One region of the Allobosea sp. F3-2 genome, then DNA from elsewhere that is predicted to be linked to it. Evidence: riboswitches for the same ligand, from Rfam matches in the RefSeq annotation. Region 1 holds a riboswitch; each other region holds the start of a gene.
The links. A riboswitch is a leader RNA that binds a small molecule or an ion and turns the genes downstream of it on or off. The one in region 1 is predicted to bind thiamine pyrophosphate.
Positions count from the first base shown of each region.

Region 2: it holds a riboswitch for thiamine pyrophosphate, as region 1 does, so the genes downstream of both, thiO (glycine oxidase ThiO) here and thiC (phosphomethylpyrimidine synthase ThiC) in region 1, are expected to answer to the same signal.
Region 3: it holds a riboswitch for thiamine pyrophosphate, as region 1 does, so the genes downstream of both, FQV39_RS22315 (LuxE/PaaK family acyltransferase) here and thiC (phosphomethylpyrimidine synthase ThiC) in region 1, are expected to answer to the same signal.

Region 1 is NZ_CP042331.1:4,008,506-4,016,018, reverse strand. It holds gene FQV39_RS18415 (polysaccharide deacetylase family protein) at 1-812, shown strand, start outside; gene FQV39_RS34225 (OmpA family protein) at 2,030-3,103, shown strand; gene FQV39_RS18405 (hypothetical protein) at 3,215-3,499, shown strand; gene FQV39_RS18400 (hypothetical protein) at 3,544-3,741, shown strand; TPP riboswitch at 3,802-3,906, shown strand; gene thiC (phosphomethylpyrimidine synthase ThiC) at 3,986-5,863, shown strand; gene FQV39_RS18390 (hydroxyethylthiazole kinase) at 5,869-6,600, shown strand; gene FQV39_RS18385 (hypothetical protein) at 6,922-7,513, opposite strand, start outside.
Region 2 is NZ_CP042331.1:1,944,429-1,951,941, reverse strand. It holds gene FQV39_RS09045 (flavin monoamine oxidase family protein) at 1-171, shown strand, start outside; gene FQV39_RS34125 (calcium-binding protein) at 517-2,373, shown strand; gene FQV39_RS09035 (alpha/beta fold hydrolase) at 2,856-3,773, opposite strand; partial or broken gene FQV39_RS09030 (LysR family transcriptional regulator) at 3,911-4,793, shown strand; tRNA gene FQV39_RS09025 (tRNA-Ser) at 5,149-5,239, opposite strand; TPP riboswitch at 5,438-5,539, shown strand; gene thiO (glycine oxidase ThiO) at 5,618-6,613, shown strand; gene thiS (sulfur carrier protein ThiS) at 6,597-6,794, shown strand; gene FQV39_RS09010 (thiazole synthase) at 6,796-7,513, shown strand, end outside.
Region 3 is NZ_CP042331.1:4,828,953-4,836,465, forward strand. It holds gene FQV39_RS22290 (SDR family oxidoreductase) at 1-147, opposite strand, end outside; gene FQV39_RS22295 (ABC transporter substrate-binding protein) at 144-1,145, opposite strand; gene FQV39_RS22300 (ABC transporter permease) at 1,149-1,898, opposite strand; gene FQV39_RS22305 (ABC transporter ATP-binding protein) at 1,895-2,692, opposite strand; gene FQV39_RS22310 (acyl-CoA reductase) at 2,682-4,130, opposite strand; gene FQV39_RS22315 (LuxE/PaaK family acyltransferase) at 4,136-5,212, opposite strand; TPP riboswitch at 5,301-5,428, opposite strand; gene ggt (gamma-glutamyltransferase) at 5,567-7,243, shown strand; gene FQV39_RS22325 (ABC transporter ATP-binding protein) at 7,418-7,513, opposite strand, start outside.

The DNA.
Region 1 (7,513 bases):
AGCCGGCCAAGTGGAAGAACGGCGCCCGCTGCGCCGTGGCGCTCTCCTTCGACGTCGATCACGAGACCAACGAATTGCGCGACGGTGGCAAGTCGGTCGGGCGTCTGTCCTGGGGCCAGTACGGCAATCGCGTCGGGGTGCCGCGCATCCTGGAACTCCTGAAGCAGCAGGACATCACGGCGAGCTTCTTCGTGCCCGCCGTTACCGCGCTGCTCTATCCCGACGAGCAGCGCCGCATCGTCGGCGAGGGCCACGAGATCGGCCTTCACGGCTGGATCCACGAGGTGAACACGGCGGTGCCGCCCGAGAACGAGCGCGAACTGCATCTGCGCTCCGCCGATACGCTGGAGACAATCACCGGCGTCCGGCCGGTTGGCATGCGCACCCCGTCCTGGGATTTTTCGGAGGTGACGCTTTCGGTCGAGCGTGAGCTGGGCCTGATCTACGATTCCTCCCTCTTCGCCGATGATGATCCCTACGAGATCATCGAGAAGGGCGAGGCGACGGGCATGGTCGAATTGCCGGTCGAGTGGATCCGCGACGACGCGGCCTATCTCAGCATGAACCGCTTCCAGGCGCTGCGGCCCTATACACCACCGGAAGCCGTCTTCGACATCTTCCGGCGCGAATTCGAGGGCGCCTATGCCGAGGGCGGCCTCTTCCTGCTGACAATGCATCCGCATGTCATCACCTATCGCTCGCGCTTCTGGATCCTCGAGGAGTTGATCCGGCTGGCCAAGGCGAAGGGTGATTGCTGGTTCGCGACCCATGCCGAGATCGCGGCCTATGTGAAGGCCGAAGCTGGCATCTGAGGCCATCGCTCCGGAACCTCTGCCCGATTCCCGCCGTTTTTGCTTCATCGCGGGTTCAGGCCCTGGGCGGCCCTGATACCCGTGCGTTGAAACGAACAACGGGAATTGCAATGCGCACGAAACGCTGGTTGCTGGTCGGAACCGTCCTGCCGGCCCTCGTCATTTCGCAGGCCGGGCAAGCCTTTGCCGAAGCCAATTACCGGCTGGCCCAGGCACCCGCAGCCGGCGACGAGGAGCCGGGACGGGGACCACGCCAGCGCGGCCCGGAGCGGCCCGCCGCGCCCGGCGCCCCCCAGGCTCCGCGTCCGCCGCAGATGCAGCCCGGCCCGGCCGCGCCCCGGCCGCAGCCTCCGGCCATGCCTGCGCCGCAACCGCCCGCCGCCCCGCCCGCCGCGCGTCCGCAGCCCGAGCGTCCGCAGATGCCCCGCGAGGCACCTCCCGCTCTGCGCCCAGCGCCTGAGCAACCGCCCGCGACCCGACCGACACCACCGCGTCCGCCGGCGGAGCCCACCGTGCCGACGCCGCCGCGCGCAGCGCCGCAGCCGTCTGCACCGCCGGCCGCTGCGCCCGGCGCACAACCCGGCCAGCGTCCGCAAGCAGCTCCGCCGTCGGCTCCGGCCCAGCCCGGCGCGCCGCCTTCGGCCGTGCCGCGCGGCGGCCCGGCCGTGCCGCCCTCTGCTGCTCCGCCCCAGGCTCGCCCTCCGGCGGCTGCACCGCAGCCGGCTGAGCCTCCCTCGGCTCCCGCCGGGCAGCCGCGTCCGCCCGGCGCTCCGCCTTCCGCTGCTCCCGGCGCAGCGCCTCAGCCCGGTGCCGGCGCGCCACCCTCCGCGGTTCCGCGCGGGGGGCCGGCCGTCCCGCCTTCCGCTGCTCCGTCCCAGCGGCCGCTGGGCGCAGCGCCGCAGCCCGGCACGGCTCCCTCGGCGCCGACCGGGCCGCAGCCCCTGGCGGCGCCTCCAGCTGCCGCTCCCGGCGCTCCGGCCGCTCCGGCTCAACCGGGCGCTATAGCGCCAACTCCGCCTGCTGGCGCAGTTCCGACACAGGCGCCGCGTCCCGCTACGCCTCCGGCCACGGCCCCGATCGCTCCGGCTCCGGCCCAACCCGGCGCCGCCTCTCCAGCTCCAGCCCCGGGCACGCCGCCTGCAGGAGTGGCGCCCGCTCAGCCGGCACGCCCCGCTCCGGGCGCGCCTCCGGCAGCCGCCCCCGGCACGTCAGCTCCGGTGCAACCCGGTGTCGCGCCGACCCAGCCCGGCGTGGCTCCGGCACAGCCTCCGGCCGGCGGAGCCTTCCCCAGCCAGCCGCCGCAGCGCGAAGGCCGGCGCGGCGGCATCTCGCCGGGTGTGGCCGGCGCGATCGGTCTCGGCGTCGGTGCGATCGGTGGCATCATGGCCGTTCAGGGAGCGCAGCGCTTCGACGACATTCGGGCGCGGCGCGAGGAGCGGCGCGAGGGTGATGTCACCGTCATCCGCGAGCCCGGCCGCACCATCATCCGCGACGACGACGGCCGTGCCATCATCCGCCAGGATGAGGATCAGCGCTTCCGCGATCTCGGCTGGCAAGGGCGCTCCGAGCGCCGCGACGGCGAGATGCGGACCGTGTTCGAGCGACCCGACGGCACGCGCATCGTTACCGTCACCGATCAGGAGGGCCGGCTGATCCGCCGCACCCGTATCGATCGCGATGACCGGGAGGTGGTGATCATCGACAATACTCTGCGCGATCGCCCTGGGCGCTTCGCCGATGATGTCGTGATCCTGCCGCCGCCGCCGCTGCCGATCCCGCGCGAGCGCTATATCGTCGATGCGGATCAGGCCGACGAGGCGCTGATCTACGAGACGATCATGGCGCCGCCGATCGCCGCGATACCGCGTCGCTATACGCTGGACGAGGTCCGCTACTCGCCGGATCTGCGCGCCCGCATGCGCAGCGTCGATATCGACACGATCAACTTCGACACCGGTTCCTGGCAGGTTTCGCCGGATCAGGGGCGGCGTCTGGCCGTGATCGCGGATTCGGTCAAGCGCGCCCTGCAGAGCTCGCCCAACGAGGTGTTCCTCGTCGAGGGGCATACCGACGCCGTCGGTCCCGATGTCGACAATCTCTCGCTTTCGGATCGCCGGGCCCAGTCGGTCGCCGAGATCCTGACGCGCGACTTCCAGATCCCGCCGGAGAACCTGACGACCCAGGGCTATGGCGAGCAGTATCTGAAGATTCAGACGCAGGAGGCTTCCCACGAGAACCGGCGCGTGACGCTGCGGCGCATCACGCCGCTGCTGACCGGCCAGAACCGCTGACCCTCGGACGGGGCTGCTCCATGGGCGGCCCCGTTCTTCGCTGCGTGCGGGGAACCCCGCGCGCCCATAGCGGTTCCTCTTCCGGAGGAATCGCTGATGGGAGATGCCGCCATGAAGATTTCCGCTCTGGCGATGGCGGGATTGGTGCTTGCAGGTTCGTTCGCGCCGTTTCCGACCTGGGCTCAGAATGCGCCTCCTGCCGTGAAACAGCGTGCCCCCGGCGTGCCGACGGCGCCACGTGCCGATGAGTCCGCGCGTCCGCCGGCCGGGGAGCGGGCCACGCCGCCACGTGCCGAGGGGCGTGGGCAGCGCGACGACAGGGCACAGGCTGGCCCGCCGCAGCCCAGTCGCGACCCGCCGATGCCGCGCCCGGTGCCCTCGATCATCAGGCCCTGAGGCCGTTCAGGGTTTGGCAAGGCCGGCACACTAGCGTCGCCCGCATGAGCGACGCCGTCTCCCTTGCCAAAAGTATCGTCACGATGCAGGCCGCCTCGACGCAGCAGGCGCTGTCCGTCGAGATGCTCAGGCAGAATGCGCAGGCCGAGCAAAGCCTCGTCACCATGCTCCAGCAAAGCGTCGAGCAGACCAGGGCGAGCCTTCCGGCCGGTCAGGGCGGCCTCGTCGATCGCTCCGCCTGAAGGCTTCTTCCCCCCTTCCGATCGCCCGTTGCCAAGTGGCCGCGCTACGCCTAACCTCGCCGCTGTTCCGAGGGGTGCCCGCAAGGGCTGAGATGGCTTTCGAAGCCGAACCCGTCGAACCTGATCCGGGTCATACCGGCGGAGGGACTGGAACGCGATCGCAAGGCTCAAATCTTGCCCGCAGACAGCGACTGGACCGCTTTCAAGCCCGGATCTCCTGACCTGAACCAAGGAGGAGATCCTCATGAATGCCCACACCAAGCCCCAGAAGAACAGTGTCAAGGCCGCGCCGCAAAGCGTGACGACGGGCCCGATCATCGGCTCGCGCAAGATCTATGTCGCTGCGCCCGATCATCCCGAGATGCGCGTGCCCTTTCGCGAGGTCGTGCTGACGACCGATGCCGAGCCGCCGGTGCGCATCTACGATCCCTCCGGCCCCTATACCGAAACCGACGCCAAGATCGACCTCAATGCCGGCCTGGTTCAGCCGCGCCGCGCCTGGCTCGACGCCCGCGGCTTCCAGACCGTGCCCGGCCGCGCCGTCACGGCGGCCGATAACGGCCATATCGGCGAAGAACATCTCGTGCCCGCCTGCCCGGCGCAGCGCCCGATCCTCGAGGCGAAGCCGGGCCAGATGGCGACGCAATACGAGTTCGCGAAGGCCGGCATCATCACGCCCGAGATGATCTATGTCGCGCATCGCGAGAATCTCGGCCGCGCCGCGATGCTCGAAGGCGCCCGCGAGCGCCATGCCGACGGTGAGAGCTTCGGCGCCGCTGTGCCGGAATTCGTGACGCCCGAATTCGTCCGCGACGAGATCGCGCGTGGGCGCGCCATCATCCCGGCCAACATCAACCATCCCGAACTCGAGCCGATGGCGATCGGCCGCAATTTCCTGGTCAAGATCAACGCCAATATCGGCAATTCGGCCGTGACTTCCGGCGCCGCCGAAGAGGTCGAGAAGCTGGTCTGGGCGATCCGCTGGGGCGCCGACACGGTCATGGACCTCTCCACCGGCCGCAACATCCACAACATCCGCTCCTGGATCCTGCGCAACTCGCCGGTGCCGATCGGCACCGTGCCCATCTACCAGGCGCTGGAAAAGGTCGGCGGCGATCCGATCAAGCTCGACTGGGAGGTCTTCAAGGATACGCTGATCGAGCAGGCCGAGCAGGGCGTCGACTATTTCACCATCCATGCCGGCGTGAGGCTTCCTTATGTCCCGCTGACTGCATCGCGGGTCACCGGCATCGTCTCGCGCGGCGGCTCGATCATGGCGCGCTGGTGCCTGGCGCATCACAAGGAAAGCTTCCTCTACGAGCGCTTCGACGAGATTTGCGACATCATGCGCAAATACGACGTTTCCTTCTCGCTGGGTGACGGACTGCGCCCCGGCTCGATCGCCGACGCCAATGACCGCGCCCAGTTCGCCGAGCTTGAGACGCTGGGCGAGCTCACCAAGGTCGCCTGGGACAAGGGCTGCCAGGTGATGATCGAGGGCCCCGGCCATGTGCCGATGCACAAGATCAAGGAGAACATGGACAAGCAGCTGCGCGAATGCGGCGAGGCCCCGTTCTACACGCTCGGCCCGCTGACCACCGATATTGCGCCGGGCTATGACCACATCACCTCGGGCATTGGGGCTGCGATGATCGGCTGGTATGGCTGCGCCATGCTCTGCTACGTCACGCCGAAGGAGCATCTCGGCCTGCCGAACCGCGACGATGTGAAGACCGGCGTCATCACCTACCGCATCGCTGCCCACGCGGCCGATCTCGCCAAGGGCCATCCTGCCGCGAAGATTCGCGACGATGCGCTTTCCCGCGCCCGTTTCGACTTCCGCTGGGAGGATCAGTTCAACCTGGCGCTCGATCCCGACACGGCGCGCGAATTCCACGACGAGACGCTGCCGAAGGACGCCCACAAGGTCGCGCATTTCTGCTCGATGTGCGGGCCGAAATTCTGCTCGATGAAGATCACCCAGGACCTGCGCGCCGAGGTGCAGGCGATGAGCGACAATGAGCGCGCCAACCTTGAAGCGATGGCAGCAGAAGGCATGGCGGCCAAGTCGAAGGAATTCCTCGACAAGGGCGGCAGCATCTATCTACCTGCGGCCGAATGAGCAGCATGAACGACAGTCTCGACGCGGCCCAGGTCGCGTCGATCCTCGCGCGGGTGGCAGAGCGTCGCCCGCGCGTGCATTGCCTGACCAATACGGTGGCACAGAACGTCACCGCCAACATGCTGCTCGCCTTCGGAGCCGTACCCTCGATGGCAAGCCATCCGGAGGAGGTTGCTGCTGTCGCAGCGGGAGCAGGCGCAATCCTGATCAATCTCGGCACGATCAGCCCGGAGGGCGAGCGCGCCATCCCGAAGCTCCTCGCCGTGGCGCGGGACCGCGGCATCCCGCTGGTGCTCGATCCGGTCTTCGTCGAGCTGTCGTCGATTCGGTTGCAGCTGGCCGAGGACGTGATGCGGCTGCCCGGCGTCATTGTGCGCGGCAATGCCACCGAGATGGCGGCGCTCTCTCCCGTCATGAGCGGGGCGAATGGCGTCCTGCGCGTGACCACCGGCAAGGTCGACCGCATTGAAGGCGATGGGCGTGTTGTCACCGTTAGCCATGGCCATGAGCTGATGACGAAAGTCACCGGACTCGGCTGCGCTTCGAGCGCGCTGATCGCCGCCTGCCTGGCAGTCGAAACGGACCCTGCGATCGCCGCCGCTGCGGCGCTCACTGCTTATGGCATCGCCGGCGAGATCGCGGCCGAGCGCGCTGCCGGCCCCGGCAGTTTCGCGATGCATCTGATCGATGCGCTCGCCGGGCTCGACGAGGCGGCGCTGCGCGCGCGGATGGCCTGAGAATCAGTTTGGAATGTCAGCCCTCATCCTGAGGAGCGCCGTTAGGCGCGTCTCGAAGGATGCTCCAGATGTCTCCTGAGCCTCCTGGAGCATCCTTCGAGACGCCATTCCTCGCGGAATGGCTCCTCAGGATGAGGGCTCGATCATGTCAAAACGGGCTCGGACAACATGCGCTCAATTCGCGCCGTCATCCCACAGGCGGCGAAGCCGCGCCGATCCGGGAGTCATGCCGGAGCGCTTCCGGCCAAGGTTCAGGCATGGATCCCGGGTCTCCCTTCGGTCGCCCGGGATGACTCGCGGTTCCCGCGGGTACTGGCCCTGCTACTGCGTCGGGGTGAGCGAGAGTGGCGCCGGCTTCGGCGCTGCCGGGCGCGGCTTGGGCTTCGCGGCGGGCTTCGGCTCGGTGCTGAGGCCGAGCCGCACGCGCAGGCTGGCGGCGCGCGCCTCCGTGATCCGGGCGGCGCAGAAGCCCATCTGGCCCTCGCGCTGGAAATCGCGGCAGATCGTCTCGCGCTCGGACGAGAAGCCCGCCTGCTCGCGGGCGATCGAGCGCTGCTCGACGGCGTCGGATTTGGCCGTCAGGGTCCGGTAGCCCTCGCGGACGGCGCGTTCGGCGGCGCCGCGCGCCCGCTCGATCTCCTTGGCCTGCGCGGCGATCGTCCGTGCGTCCGGCCCCCACAGGCCACGCGGATCGATCCGGCACTGGGCCGCCTCGACGACGCAAGGTTCGGTCGGCTCGACGACGAGGACGGCACCGTCGAGCACGTCGAAGACGATCGGGCAGATCGGCGCCTCCAGCCGGTAGCGCGGCACGCCGGTCGGGCGTCCGAGCGCCGTGACCGGGACGGGCGCATCGCCGAAGGAAACGGAGCAGGCTTCGACGAGATTGACGGGCTGGAAGCCGTCGAGATTG
Region 2 (7,513 bases), 2.1 Mb from region 1:
GGCCATGCCAAGGCGCGGGCGATCCTCGCCGGGGATGTCGATGGCAGACTCTTCTTTGCCGGCGAGGCCTGCTCGACGCATGACTTCTCGACCGCGCATGGTGCCTTTCAGACCGGCCTTGCTGCCGCACGAGCCGCCCTAAAATCGCGGGAGCCTGATTTGCAGGTTTAGAGGCCTGATTATCCATGAGAGCGACGAGACAAATGAAAGGCCTATCGCCGGTAACGCAGGCGATCTCACACTTCAACGCTTGTGCTCCGCCCTCGCGCCTTCTCTCGTTTTCCATTCAATTCAAAGCCGTATTTAAAGAGGACCACTTCTCTTGGATGAGTCAGGTTATCTAATCTGTTAAATGAAGTACATTATTTGGATAATGAGCATAAATTCGAGGTAAATTCATATAATTCTGAATTTTGTTACGGTTGTCATAAGTTAAAATCGGTAGAGAGTTATTACATTTTGATCTCGCCGCCATTATAGTCCTCCTAACGAGACGTCGGCGGAGGAAGGCGGCGCATGGCGACGACCTTTGGAACGAACAGTGACGATACTCTACCTGGCACGCTGGAGGAGGACCGGATCTGGGGGCTCGCTGGCCATGACAATCTCGACGGCCGAGAAGGCAATGATTTTCTCTACGGCGGTGCGGGCGACGACGTGCTGACCAGCGCGAGCGGCCATGACCGGCTGGAGGGCGGTGCGGGCGATGACCGGCTGGTGCTTATTGGAACAAGCGGCGCGTTGACTGGGGGCGCGGGCCTGGACACGCTGGTCGTCGATCTGTCAGACGAGGGCCGCACCGTCTTCCTCAATGGAACCAACGGCCATGGCACCGTCGGCTACCAGACCAATACCGAGGAGCACACCTTCTTCCGGGAGATCGAACGCTTCGAGCTGACGACCGGAAACGGCGACGACTGGGTCAATGGTGGCAGCTTCGACGACGTGATCTCGACGGGAGTGGGCAATGATCTGATCGGGCAGCCCTGGCCCGCCTTGGATGACACGGCCAGCGCTCTCGGCGCCGACGTCGTCGATGCCGGAGCGGGTGCCGACACGATTATCGATCGGATCGGCGCCAACCGGCTCTTCGGCGGCACCGGCGATGACAGCATTGCAGCAACCCTGTCTTCGGCTGAGCTCGATGGCGGCGAGGGCAGCGACACGCTGCGGCTCGAGGAGGCCGAAAGCGGCGACGATCTCGCGCTCGACTTCGCCAGCGGCACCGCTTCGAGCAGCACGATCATTCGCAACTTCGAGCATGCCGTCCTCGAGACCGGCAGTGGCGACGACAGGCTGAATGCCGCCGGGCTGAGCTCGGTCGAGATCGCGAGCGGCGCCGGCGACGACCAGCTCGAAGGCTCCCCCGGCGACGACACAATATCGGCCGACGATGGCAGCGATCTGGTTCACGGCGGCGCGGGGGCGGATCTGATCCAGGGAAACAACGGCAACGATCATATCGAAGGTGGCCTCGGCAACGACGAGCTCTGGGGCGATAGCGCGGACTACTCCTCTCAGGGCGACGACAGCCTGTTCGGCGGCGCGGGCGACGATGCGCTGAATGGCGGCTCCGGCTCGGATCGTCTGAGCGGCGGCAATGACAACGACCAGCTACATGGTGGCCGGGGCGACGACACACTTTTCGGCAACGCCGGAGACGACTGGCTGTCCCATGTGTACGCCGGCTATGACCGGCTGGACGGCGGTGCAGGCAATGACGGCTTCGGTATTGGCAACACCGATGGGCATGCGCTGGAAGGAGAGATCGACGGCGGCGAAGGACGCGACTGGCTGCGGTTGACGACCTATGGCGCTACCGGCCCGGTCGAGTTCGATGCGGCGACCGGATCTTTCGGGGGGCTGAGCTTCGTCAATGTCGAGGACTTCGAGGTTGAGGTCCGGGACAGCTCCGGCCTCGACCACACGCTGCGCGGCAGCGACGGCGAAGACACCCTGGTCGCCGATGCTGGCGACGATGTGCTCGCGGGACGGAGCGGCAACGACACGCTGCGCGGCGGCGCCGGATCCGATCGGGTGGACGGCGGCGCCGGAGACGATCGCCTCGAGGGCGGTGACTTCTACGGATCCGATCTCTTGACCGGTGGCGCCGGTGCCGATGCGTTTGTCTGGAATGATTTCTACATCGGTCATTCCGGCATCGATCGCATCACCGATTTTGATACCGAGAGCGACGACGTGATCCGGTTCGAACAGGCAGGCTTCGTCTACGATTACGACGATTTCCTCGCAGCCTCGCGGGGCACGCCGGACGGCGTCTACTTCGCCATCGCCGGCCGCGACGACTACGGCATCCTCATCGAAGGGGTTTCGCTCTCCGATCTTTCGACCGACGACATCGTTTTCTCCTAGGGCGTTGGCGGCGATCGCTGATGCTCAATGATCTCGATGAAACAGCCCAACCGTGAGGGAGGGACGACGGGGAGGATATCGTCGGAACAAGCGGCGGCGAGGGGAGCCAACGGGCCCGTTCCCCAGCATGTAAATGTCCGATTCCGGGCAAGGCTGTGAAACAGCACCGAAGCAGGACCCTACCTCAGATCACCGCAATGCTTTGATTTGACACGCGGCTTCTGCTCTTTCTGGGGTACGAATCGGCGCCGATCGGGACCTCAGCTATCTTCCAAGTTGACGTATTAAATCAGTAAGATGGCACGCATATTGCCCTGGGTCCTGCTTCGGTGCTGATTCACATTCTTCGGCATCTCGGTCCTCCTGTCTGCCAAAACACATACTTCAGGGTGGACCAATTCAACGGGGTGGATCACTCTGGCCGACCTCCGAAAACGCCCCCGTGAAAGCTGCAGGACGAACGTCGAAAACGCCGGGATCGATCAGCGCCCCTTGTCGAGGAAGGCGCGGACCAAGGCGGTGGTGGCGGTGGGATTCTCTTCCATGATCCAGTGGCCGGAATCGGGAATGACGCCCTCAGTGACATCGGCCGCCGCGGCCCTCATCACCGCTGCCATCGCGGTACCGAACGACTTCTCGCCGCCGACTGCCAGCACCGGCATGGTGAGCTTGCCGCCGGCTGCCAGATAGGTGCGGTTGTCGATCGCGTCCTGATCGAAGGCGGCGAACTGGGCGAAGCCCGAATGCATCGCGCCGGGTAGTGCATAGAGCTTGGCGTAGTGCTCGCGCGAGGCTTCACTGAAGCGGGCGGGCGTCGCCGAGAACTCGTTCCAGAAGCGGTCGAGATAGATGCGCTCCCGCCCGGCGACCAGCCGCTCCATGTCCGGCCCGCCGATGCGGAAATGCCAGAGCAGCGGATTCTTCAGGATCTCCTCCCAGGGACCGACGCCGGGCACCGGCGCGTCGATCAGGGCGAAGCGGCGGACGCGCTGCGGGTGCTGCGCGGCGAAGGCGAAGCCGACCATGTTGCCGATGTCGTGCGTCACCAGATCCGCCCGCTCGATCTTGAGCGCGTCGAGCACGCCGGCGACGTCGCCGGCCTGCGTCTTCTTGTCGAAGCCGGAGGCGGGCTTGGACGACAGGCCGAGCCCGCGCAGATCGGGCACGATCACCGTGTAGTCGCGCGCCAGATCCGCCGCCAGCGGCGCCCACATGTCGCCGGTTTCGCCATAGCCGTGCAGCAGCACCATCGCCGGCCCCTGGCCGCCGACCCGGACATGGATAGTCGTGCCGTTGGTCGTGATCTCCTGCGTCCTGAAGGAGGCCGGGAAGTCAGGGACCTGTGCGGCCGCCGGAGCCGCGAAGGCGAGGGCGCCAAGCGCCAAAGCGATTTTCAACATGGTACATCTCCCGCCTGCCGGGAGGGCGGTCGCCGATGACCGTCGCTGTCAGCCCGTTGGCATGACGCAACGTAGCATTCACCTCTCGTTCGGATGAGCATCGCATCAGCGAAATTCAGGTCCGGAATAGCCGAACGATGTTGAAGCTCGACGGCATCGCGACCTTCGTCGCCATCGCGGAAGCCGGCTCGCTGAGCGAGGCTGCCCGCCGGCTGCGCCTGTCGAAATCGGTGGTCAGCGACCGCCTGGCCGAGCTGGAGCACAGCCTCGGCGCCACGCTCCTGCATCGCAGCGCCCGCCGGCTGACGCTCACCGAGGACGGCACCGCCTTTCTCGAACGCGCCACGCGCATCACCGGCGAGGTCGAGGAGGCCGCGGCCGACGCGGCGCCCTCGTCGGCTCGTTGCGGATTTCGGCGCCCGTCACCTTCGGCCGCATGCATCTCGGCCCCGCGATCTACCCGTTCCTCGCCCGCCACCCCGAGATCGAGCTGACGCTCGACCTCGACGACCGCCGCGTCGATGCCGCCTCGGACAGCTACGACGCCGTTCTCCGCATGGGCCGATCGTGGATTCGCGGCTCGTCGCCTGGACGCTCGCGCCAAGCCGCAGGGTTCTCGTCGCTTCGGATTACCTGGTACAGAGCGGCACCCCGGCTTCGCTGGCCGAGCTCGAAGGCCATGGCGGCATCTTCTACACCAATCGGGGCGTCGGCGACTGGAGCTTCCGCGGCCCGCAAGGCATCGTCAGCGTGCGCGGGCGGCCGGCGTTGCGCGTCAACAATGGCGACATGATGCGGGATGCGGCGCTGGCCGGTCTCGGCATCGCCCTGCTGCCGCTGTTCATCGCCGGCGCCGAGATCCGCAGCGGGCGCCTTCGCGTCGTCGATATCGGCGTCCAGCCGGAGCCCGAATTCATCTATCTGGCGCATCCCGAAGGCCGCCGCCCTTCGGCCAACCTGCGCGCCTTCGCTGATTGCCTCCGCCAGGCCTTTGGCAGTCCGCCCTACTGGGAAGGCTGAGTTCGCCCGGACCGCATACGTGGCAATCGTCGATCGCCCTCAGCTCGAACCTCTGCGATCTGAGCTTGAAGACGCCTCGCTGCCAGTGTGGTCGTGGTCCGCTGTAGCGCCTCATGTGGTCTTGGCATCAAGGCCGAGTCCTTGGTGCGCAGAGACGGCGGACTACCGCGATACCAAGGATCTCCACGAGGTCTACAGGGACTGCTTTACGAATCCACCAATGCGCCCCACGCCGATGCAGGTACATAAACGCTCCCGAACCAGTCGGGATTCTGAGGTCCCGAATGTGTCAGGCTGCTGTGTCAGTTCGTGGAACGCAAAACAGAAAAACCCTTTAAATTCAAGGGCTTAGGAGTGGCGGAGACGGAGGGATTCGAACCCTCGATACCCTTGTGGGGTATGCTCATTTAGCAAACGAGTGCCTTCAGCCTCTCGGCCACGTCTCCGGCGAGAGGCTCTATGCCCGATTGCAGAGCCCTTTGACAAGCCTCGCCGACAACTTCCTTCGCGCAGCCTGTGCATCCGCGTTGGACAGACCAAGGCGCACTCCCTTGGTAAGGGAGTGGTCGAGAGGGCAGGAGGCGGCCGCAAAGGAGCCTTGCGCCGGCTCGACTTGCTCCCCGGTAGTGTGGCCATTAGATTGCGCTTGTCCGTTGGGGTGCCGAAAGGCTGAGAGGCGTGGTTCGCGCCAACCCATCGCACCTGATCCGGGTAATGCCGGCGAAGGGAACGGTCCTCGGCTCGCAGACACCTTGTTCGCGCCACCGGCCGCTGCCTTCCCGGGAGCAGGGAATAGCATGACGGCATCTCGCCCTCGCTCAGACCTGAACGTCGCGGTGGTCGGCGCCGGCGTCGTCGGCCTCGCCTGCGCCACCGAACTGCTGGCGCGTGGGGCGCGGGTCACCGTGCATGAACGCGGCCCGCGGATCGGGGCCGAAGCCTGTTCCTGGTATGCCGGCGGCATGCTCGCGCCCTGGTGCGAGGGCGAGAGCGCCGAGGAGCCGGTGATCCGGCTCGGGCAGCAGGCGGCCGACTGGTGGGATCATCATGCTGGCGGCGTCGCCCGCAACGGCACGCTGGTCGTCGCGCCCAGCAGGGATCGCTCGGAACTGCGCCGTTTCGGCCAGCGTACCAGCCATTTCGAGGAGATCGACGGCGAGGCCATTGCCGGGCTGGAACCCCATCTCGCCGGGCGTTTCTCGCGCGGGCTGTTCTTCGCCAGCGAGGCGCATCTCGATCCGCGCGAGGCGATTGCCACGTTGGCCGAGCGGCTCGCAGCGAAGGGAGCGGCCATTCATTTCGGCAGCGCGGTCGAACCTGCCGACCTCGATGCAGACATCGTCCTCGATTGCCGGGGGCTGTCGGCGTGCGATGTCCTGCCGGAACTGCGCGGCGTGAAGGGTGAGATGCTGCTGCTCCGCAGCGATGAGATCCGCCTGTCGCGGCCGGTGCGGCTGCTGCATCCACGTATCCCGCTTTACATCGTGCCGCGCGCCGATGGGCTCTTCATGGTTGGCGCGACCATGATCGAGAACAGCGAACGCGGTCGCATCTCGGCCCGCGCCATGCTGGAACTGCTCGGCGCGGCCTATGCGCTGCATCCGGCCTTCGCCGAGGCGGAGGTGGTCGAGATCGGCACCGATGCCCGTCCGGCCTTTCCCGACAACCTGCCGCGGCTGACGCGCCGCGGGCGGGTGATCCACGTCAACGGGCTCTATCGCCACGGTTTCCTGCTCAGCCCCGCCATGGCGGGAATGGCGGCGGATGCCGTTCTGAACCCGGAATCCAACCCGGAGATGCTGCATGACCTTGCTGCTTAACGGCGCGCCGCAGGAGATCGCCGCGAAGACGCTGGCCGAGGCGCTGGCCGAGCTCGGCTATGGCGGGCGCATCGTCGCGACGGCGGTGAACGGGGAATTCGTGCCGGCGCGAAAGCGCGCCGAAGTGAACTTGAGCGAGGGCGACCGCATCGAGGTCGTCGCACCGATGCAGGGAGGCTGAGATGGCATCCTTCTATGGTTTCGAGCCGCAGAACCCACTCTTCCTGGGCACGGCGCAATACCCGTCGCCCGCCATCCTGGCCGAGGCGGTGAAGCGCTCTGGCGCCGAGGTCGTCACCGTCTCGCTGCGCCGGGAATCGGCGGGCGGGGCCGGCCAGGCCTTCTGGGCGCTGATCCGCGAGCTTGGCGTCAAGGTGCTGCCGAACACGGCCGGCTGCCATACCGTCAAAGAAGCCGTCACCACCGCCGAGATGGCCCGCGAGGTCTTCGGCACCGACTGGATCAAGCTCGAGGTGATCGGCGAGGATGACACGTTGCAGCCGGACGTGATCGGGCTGGTCGAGGCAGCCCGCATTCTCAGCGATGACGGCTTCAAGGTCTTTCCGTACACGACCGAGGACCTCGTAATCGGTGGCCGGCTGCTCGATGCCGGCTGCGAGGTGCTGATGCCGTGGGGCGCGCCGATCGGCTCGGGCAGGGGGCTCAACAACCCCTATGGCCTGCGCAGCATGCGCCAGCATTTCCCGGAGATCCCGCTCGTCGTCGATGCCGGCATCGGCCTGCCCTCCCACGCCGTGCAGGCGATGGAGATGGGCTATGACGGCATCCTGCTCAACACCGCCGTCGCGAAGGCGGGTGATCCGGCGGCGATGGCGGAAGCCTTCGCGCTCGCCATCCGCGCCGGCCGCCAGGCCTTCGCCGCGCAGCCGATCGAGGCGC
Region 3 (7,513 bases), 820 kb from region 1:
TTCGGCAGCAACGGCCTCGGCCGCCGCCTCGTTTGCCCGGTAGTTGATGATGACGATCCCACCTTCGGCCGCGAAGGCCTTGGCGATCGCCGCACCGATGCCGCGGCTCGCGCCGGTGACGAGGATAGCCCGGTCGCGGAACTTCACGGCGCACCGTCCTTCTGCGGGATCAGGTCGCTCTTCACGACCTGCTTCATGTCGAGCGTGCGGGCGACCAGGCCGAGGCTGCGGAAGGTGTCGGCGCCCTTCTGCAGGGCTTCGAGATCGAAGCGGCCGAGGCCCTCGCGCTCGGTCGTCGGCGAGATGCTGGAGAGGTTGCGCAGCTTGATGATCTCGAGATTCACAGCCTCGTCGCGGCCGTTGATGGCGCGAGTGACGGCGAGGCGCGCGGCCTCTTCGGGCTTCGCGATCATCCAGGCGGCGGAGTCGCGATAGGCGGCAAGGAAGCGCTTCAGCAGGGGCTTGCTCTGCTCGTAGAAGGCTTCCTTCACGACGAAGATGTCGCTCGGCAGGTTGAGCTGGTCGCGGACCTCGATGACGTTGGCTTCGCCCAAGCCCCTGGCGCGGGCGACAAGGAGGCCGGTATCGGTCGCTGCGGTCGCATCGACCTGACCCTGCATCAGCGGGGCGAAATTGAGCAGGCCGGTCGGCTGGATGGTGACGTCCTTCTCAGTGAGGCCCACCTGATGCAGCAGCACGAGCAGGTTCTGGTAGGTGCCGCTGGCAAGGCTGTAGACGCCGATGCGCTTTCCCTTGAGATCGGCGGCGGTGCGGATGCCGCTGCCCTTGAGCGCGACGACGTTGAAGACGTTCTGCGGGTAGATGTTGTAGATCGCGACGAGCTTCTCGCCCTTGTCGAGCGCGAGATAGAACGCGGCGGGATCGGTGAAGGCGATGTCGGCCTGCCCCGCGATCAGGGTTTGCAGTGCTGCGCCGCCGCCATTGCCGGGCACATAGTCGAGCGCGATGCCCTTCGCCTTGAAGAAGCCCTTGTCCGGCTCGGCCAGCAGGTTGGTGATCTCGCTGATCGGCTGGCTCCAGCCGGCGACGGTGACCTTGTCGAGCGTCTGGGCTGAGCCAGGCGCGGCAGCCAGCCAGGACAGGGCGAGCAGGAGAATGCCGGGCAGGGTGCGGAGGGCTGGCATGGTCTAGCCTTTCGAGAAGCGGTGCAGGACGCGGCGCTCGAGCAGGCGCACGGCCTCGTAGAGCAGCATTCCCAGAGCAGTGATGACGATGAAGAGCGCGAAGATCAGGCTTGAATCCATCACGCTCTGGGCGGCAATGATCGAGGCGCCGAGCCCGATGCGCCCGCCGATGAACTCGCCGACCACCGCGCCGACCAGCGCGAGCACGACCGCGACGCGCAGGCCAGCCATGATGACGGGCAGGGCGGCGGGCAGCTTGAGGCGCAGCAGGGTCTGGAGACGGCTCGCGCCCAGCATGCGAAAGAGCTCGCGCCGGGCCGGATCGATCTCACTCACTCCGGTCAGCGTGTTTTCCATCAGCGGGAAGAAGCAGATCAGCGCGGTGATGACGACCGTCGGCGTCATGCCGAAGCCGAACCAGATGATGAAGAGCGGGCCGAGCGCGAGCTTGGGCACGAGCTGGCTCGCCAGCACATAAGGGCGCAGCAGCCGGCTGAGCGCAGGCACTTCCGCCAGCAGGATGCCGATGCCGAGGCCGACGACGGTGCCGATGCCCAAGCCCAGTGCCATCTCCGCCGCGGTTACGGCGAGATGTGGCCAGAGTCGGCCCGTGGCGATCTCGCTCCACAGCGTCGCGAGCACGGCCGAGGGCGGCGGTAGGACGAGCGCCGACAGGCCGCCGAGCCGGCACCAGGCTTCCCAGCCCGCGAGAAGGGCAAACAGCAGCAGGAGGGAGGGCAGGCGCGCCGTCATGCCGCCGGCCTCCGGCTTGCGACGGCGACAGTCTCGCCGTCCATGGCGTCGCGCAGCTCATGGCAAGCGGCGGCGAAGCCGGGAGCGTAGCGCATGTCGCGATGGCGCGGCCGGGCCAGCTCGATCCGGCGTGCATGACTGAGGCGGCCGGCGGCCATCACCGCGACCTTGTCGGCGAGATAGACGGCCTCGCCGATATCATGGGTGACGAAGAGCGCGGTTGTGCCATGGAGAGTGCAGAGCCGCAGCAGGTCGTCCTGCAATTCCTCGCGCGTCAGGGCGTCGAGCGCGGCGAAAGGCTCGTCGAGCAGCAGCAGATCCGGCTGGCCGACCAGCGCGCGGGCGACGGCGACGCGGCTCTGCTGACCGCCGGAGAGCTCGGTAGGCCGACGCGCCGCAAAGTCCGCAAGGCCGACCCGGGCGAGCAGATCGAGCGCGGCGTCGCGGTCGGCGGCGGTCGGGCGGCGCTTCAGCGAGACCGGCAGCAGGACGTTGTCGAGCGCGCTCAGCCAGTCGAGCAGGGTCGGAGCCTGGAAGACGAAGCCGGCGCGGGGGCTCGGGCCATGCAGCGCCTCGCCGCCGATGCGGATGGCGCCTTCGGTCGGCCTGAGCAGGCCGGCGGCGAGCTTCAGCAATGTGGTCTTGCCGCAGCCGCTGCGGCCGAGCAGGCAGTGGATCTCGCCGCGCGGGATGACCCAGTCGACGCCGTCGACGATCGCGGGGCCCGCCGCGCCATAGCGATAGCGGACCTGCTCGATCGCGACGAATCCGGGTGTGGGGAGGTCAGTCGACATAGGGTGCGAACCCTTCCGCCGCCGCTTCCGCGCTCTGCTCGACCTCGGTCAGGGTGACGAGATCGAGCAGGCTGAAGCGCCCGTCATGGTGCCAGCCGGCTTCCGGCGCCGTCATGCGGCCGAGCGGGGCGATGCGGGTGACACCGACCGCGCCGAGCCCCTCGGCGAGCCGAAACAGCCTCTCCGGCGCCGCCGCAACGCCCGCGGTCTGCAGGAAGCTGCGATGAGGCGCGACGAGGGCCGGGACATCGTCGAGGCTCTCGACCGAAACCAGCTTGAGCGTGCGATTGAGACCCGTTGGGCTTAGGTCCTCGGCTGCATCGACATGGACGATGCTCCACGTATCGGAGGGCTCTCCGAACAGTTCGGTTCCGCCGTCCAAGGCGCGTATTTCCTGTGCGCCGCGCCAGGCGACGATGGAGGTGGCTTCGCCTTGCGAGAGGGCGCGACGCGGATGGCGGTGGGCGAGGGCGCCGAGCTCCCGCGCGACGTAACGGGCGAATTCGGCGGGGCTGACCCGTCCACCGCGTTCGACGAAGAGCATCTGCGGCGAATAGCAGCCCTGCTGCTCGTAGCGGGCGACGTCATGAGCGGCGAGCCGGGCAAGCGCCGGCGCCTTGCGGCTGTCGAGCGCCTCGCGCGCGATCACGCCGAAGCCGATCTTGTGGCCATGCGGAAGGAAGCGTGTCGTGATCGGCAGCTTGGCGCGCAGGGCTTCGAGCGTGTCGTTGCCGGCATAGGCCATAACGGTATTGGCCTCGCGCAGGAAAACGGGTTCGGCAGCCGCTTCGCCGCCCTTCCACCAGACGATGGCGAGGCATTCGCCGAGTTCCGGGTCGATCTCGGTGATGAGGCTGGCGAACCAGCCGGCGGTCAGCGGCTCGGCCGAAGCGAGCTTGCCGATGCTGCCAGCCTTGACCAGGAGCCCGCAGATCAGGCTCCAGAGCGAGAGCGCCGGGACGTTCCCGGCCCAGACATGCAGCAGCAGCTCCGGGCCATGGGCGCGCAGATAGCCGCCCTTGGGCGTCGGCTGGAAGCCGTCGAGCACGGCGGGATTGGCGAAATCCTCGGCCAGGAAGCGCAGGAGCTGCGGGCGCCGGAAGGTCTTGAGATAGCCGGTCAAGCCGAGGCGGACGGTTTCGCGATCATAGCCGGTGACGATCGGCAGCAGATATTCGGCCTTGCGTCGCAGCGGGTGCGCGCGGTCGAGCAGGCGCGCGATGGCGGCGTCGATCGCAGCGACGATGCGTGCGGTGTCCATCCGCTTCAGCCGGGCGCGGGCGTTGCTGCGGACATGCGCGCAAAGAGCCGCGGCCTGCGCCTCGTCGAGCTCCGGCAGCGCAATGGTGGCACTCTCACCCCAGGCGCTATGGCTGACCTTACGCCAGCGCAGCGTCTCGCGGCTCAGGCCCGGCAGATGGCCCGCATGCTCGATCACGTCAGTCAGCCTCGCGCTGCCGCCAGGAATTCGGCCACGGCGACGGAGCAGCCTTTAGAGGCTTCGCCATCGACTCGGCCGAACAGCTTGAAGCCGCCCGGCACGATCTCGCCGGCATCCTCGGTCAGGATTGCCGAGACGCAGTTGAAATGCGCAAGGTCGTGGTGGACGATGACGCCGCGCTGGCCCTCCGGCAGGTCCGCTCCGGTCAGCGGATCGATCACGCGGCTGCGGATCCAGTGCGGGCCGGATTTGACCGACGGGCAGGCCGCATTGCCATCGTCGTAGAGCTGGGAGCTCAGCTCGGTCATGCCGTACATGTTGATGCAGGATGAGCGCGGCACGCCGAAGGCGGCGGCGAGACCGTCATAGAACTCGTCCGGCCCGAGCTCGCGCGACTGACCCTTGAAGCCGCCGGTGTCGAGGATGAGGCTGCCTTCCGGCAGGGAAAAGCGCCGGCCGCTTGCCGCAAGCGCATCCATCAGCGGTACGAAGGAATAGCTCGCGCCGAGCAGGGCATAGGGCTCGCCGCTCGCTTCGGCTTGCGCGAGCGTCGGCAGCAAACGGTCGAAATCGAGGCCGGCCGTGCCGATGAAGACCTCGGAGTCGGGCGTGCCGCATTCGCGCCGGGCGAGGCCGAGGTAGTGCGCGAGAGAGGAATTGGGCAGCTCCGTCTCGTCGGGGAAGAGGATGCCCATGCGGATGCGCTCGCGGCCGCGCATGAAGCGCTTGCGGAAGTTGACCAGCATCGAGCGGCTCCAGACGGCGAGCGTTGGATGGTAACTGCGGCCGCGTATCCCTTGTGTCGTGCCGCTCGTCATGAAGACGCGCTCCGCCGCTTCCGGCGGGCTGCAACTCAGGGTCAGGTCCTTGAAGGCGGTGATCGGCACGGCCGGGATGTCGCGCCAGCGCCTGACCGAGAGCGGCGTGCGGCCGCGCTGCAGGGCGAAGCGCTTATAGGGCTCGTTGTTGCGGAACTGATAGGCGAAAACCTTCAGCGCCATCGCCTCGAATTCGGCTTCCGACGCATCGGGAAGCGCGATGAACGCCAGGAGCGCCTCGATGATCTCGGCTTGCGTCACTGCGGCCCACTCCGTCCGGACGCTCGCGGGCAATCCGAGAGCGTCGATCGCGACAGGATCATGGGCGCAAGCTGGAATCAGGGCCTCGACGGCCGCATGTCCCGCATCCCTACGCCGGCATGATCCGGATCAGGTTCGTAGGGTCACCGCGTTGCCGGGCCTAAAGCCCGGCCGGCGGAATCTCAGCCTCCTAGCGAGGCCCCCCTGGGAACAAGGTTTAGGTGGGGCTTCGGGCCATGGCTTGTCAAGCGTTGCCGGCGCAGGGCCCGTTGTATTCGGCGAGAAGCCGGGACATGGCGCGCATGTCGAAGAAGAGGCTCGACGCCGGCCTGCAAAACCGTTTCTGTGCCGCCCATGAACGTTTCCGCACCGCCGCCCCGCATCGCCTCCTTCACCTGCGAGAAGAAGCCGGCCACCGGCTCGCGCGGGATGGTCGTCACCAACCATCCGCTTGCCTCGGCGGCGGGTGCGCAGATGCTGCTCGCCGGCGGCAATGCGATCGATGCGGCGGTGGCTTCGCTGTTCGCGCTGACCGTCGCCGAGCCGATGATGGTCGGCATTCTCGGCGGGGGCTTGAGCCATATTCGCCTCGCCGATGGGCGCCATGTCGTGATCGACAATCTCTCGACTGCACCGGTCCATGCGACGCCCGATATGTATGATTGCCTCTCGGACGAGATCGGCAGGCAGCGCGATACGCGCGATCGCGAGAACGTGGTTGGCGCCAAGGCGGTCGCCGTGCCGGGCGCGCTCAAGGGCTGGTGCGAGGCGCTGGCGCGCTTCGGCACGCTGCCGCTGGCCGAGGTGCTGCAGCCGGCGATCGGGCTGGCGGAGCGCGGCTTCGTCGTCACGCCCTATCTCTCGAACTGCATCACCGACAATGCCGCTGATCTTGCCCGTGATCCGAGTCTTGCCGCTCTCCTGCTGCCGGGCGGCCAGCCGCTCCAGTCCGGCGCGCGGCTTATCCAGTCCGATTATGCCGCAAGCCTGAAGCTGATCGCGGCGGAAGGACCGCAGGCGCTCTATGGCGGGCGGCTCGGGCGGGCGCTGACCGACTACATGGCCGCGAATGGCGGGCTGATCGATCAGGCTGACCTCGCCAATTACCGCATCGAACTGCGCCAGCCGATCCGCGGCTCCTATCGCGGCTACGAGATCATCGGCCCGCCGCCGCCTTCGTCCTCGGGCGTGCATATCGCGCAGATGCTCAATATCCTCGAAGGCTACGACATCGGCGCGCTCGGCTTCGGCTCGACGGATGCCGTGCACCTGCTGGCCGAGGCGCTGAAGATCGCCTTCGCCGACCGGGCAGTGGCGACCGCCGATCCCGCCTTCGTCAAGGTTCCCGTCGATAGGCTGATCGACAAGAACTACGCCGCTGAGCGGCGCGCGCTGATCGAGCTGGGCCGGGCGAAGAGCTGGACGGCGGGGCTGTCAGGCGGCGAGTCTGCCGACACGACCCATGTCACCGTTGCGGATGCGCAGGGCAACGTCGTCAGCGCGACGCAGACGATCAACGGGCTGTTCGGAGCCTGCGTCCAGATCCCCGGCACCGGAATGATCGCCAACAACTACATGTTCAACTTCGACCCGCATCCCGGCCGGGCGCTCTCGATCGCACCGGGAAAGCGGGTCTTCACCTCGATGGCGCCGATGATGGCGCTGAAGGAGGGCAGGCTCGCCTTCGCGCTCGGCCTGCCCGGCGCTCTGCGCATCTTTCCCTCGGCGCTGCAGGCGATCGTCAACCTGATCGACCATCGCATGACGTTGCAGGAGGCGGTCGAGGCGCCGCGCGTCTGGACCGAGGGTGGCGTGCTCGAACTCGAAGAGGCGATTCCCGAGGCCGTGGCGCAGGAGCTTGCGGCGCGCGGCCACAGGATCGTGCGTTCGCCGCGCGTCGCCGGTGGCATGAACGCCATCGCCTTCAACCCGGACGGCACGCTGACGGGCGCCGCCTGCTGGCGCGCCGACGGCACGCCGGTCGCCATCTCCGGCGGGCTTGCCCGCGCCGGTGCGCGCTTCAGCATTTAAGCGGCAGCGGCGGTATTCGCTGTCTGATCTCCAATCCGAGCCCTCATCCTGAGGAGGCCCGAAGGGCCGTCTCGAAGGATGTTTCAGGAGCTCTGGAGCCCTCTGGAGCATCCTTCGAGACGCAGCCGTTGGCTGCTCCTCAGGATGAGCGCTCAGTCGGGTTCTGACGTTTCGTCAGTGCAGCCCGCCGACGCCGATATAGCGCTCGAGCACCGTGGCATCGCTGCGCAGCGCGGCGGGCTTGCCCGACCAGACAATCCGGCCGCGCTC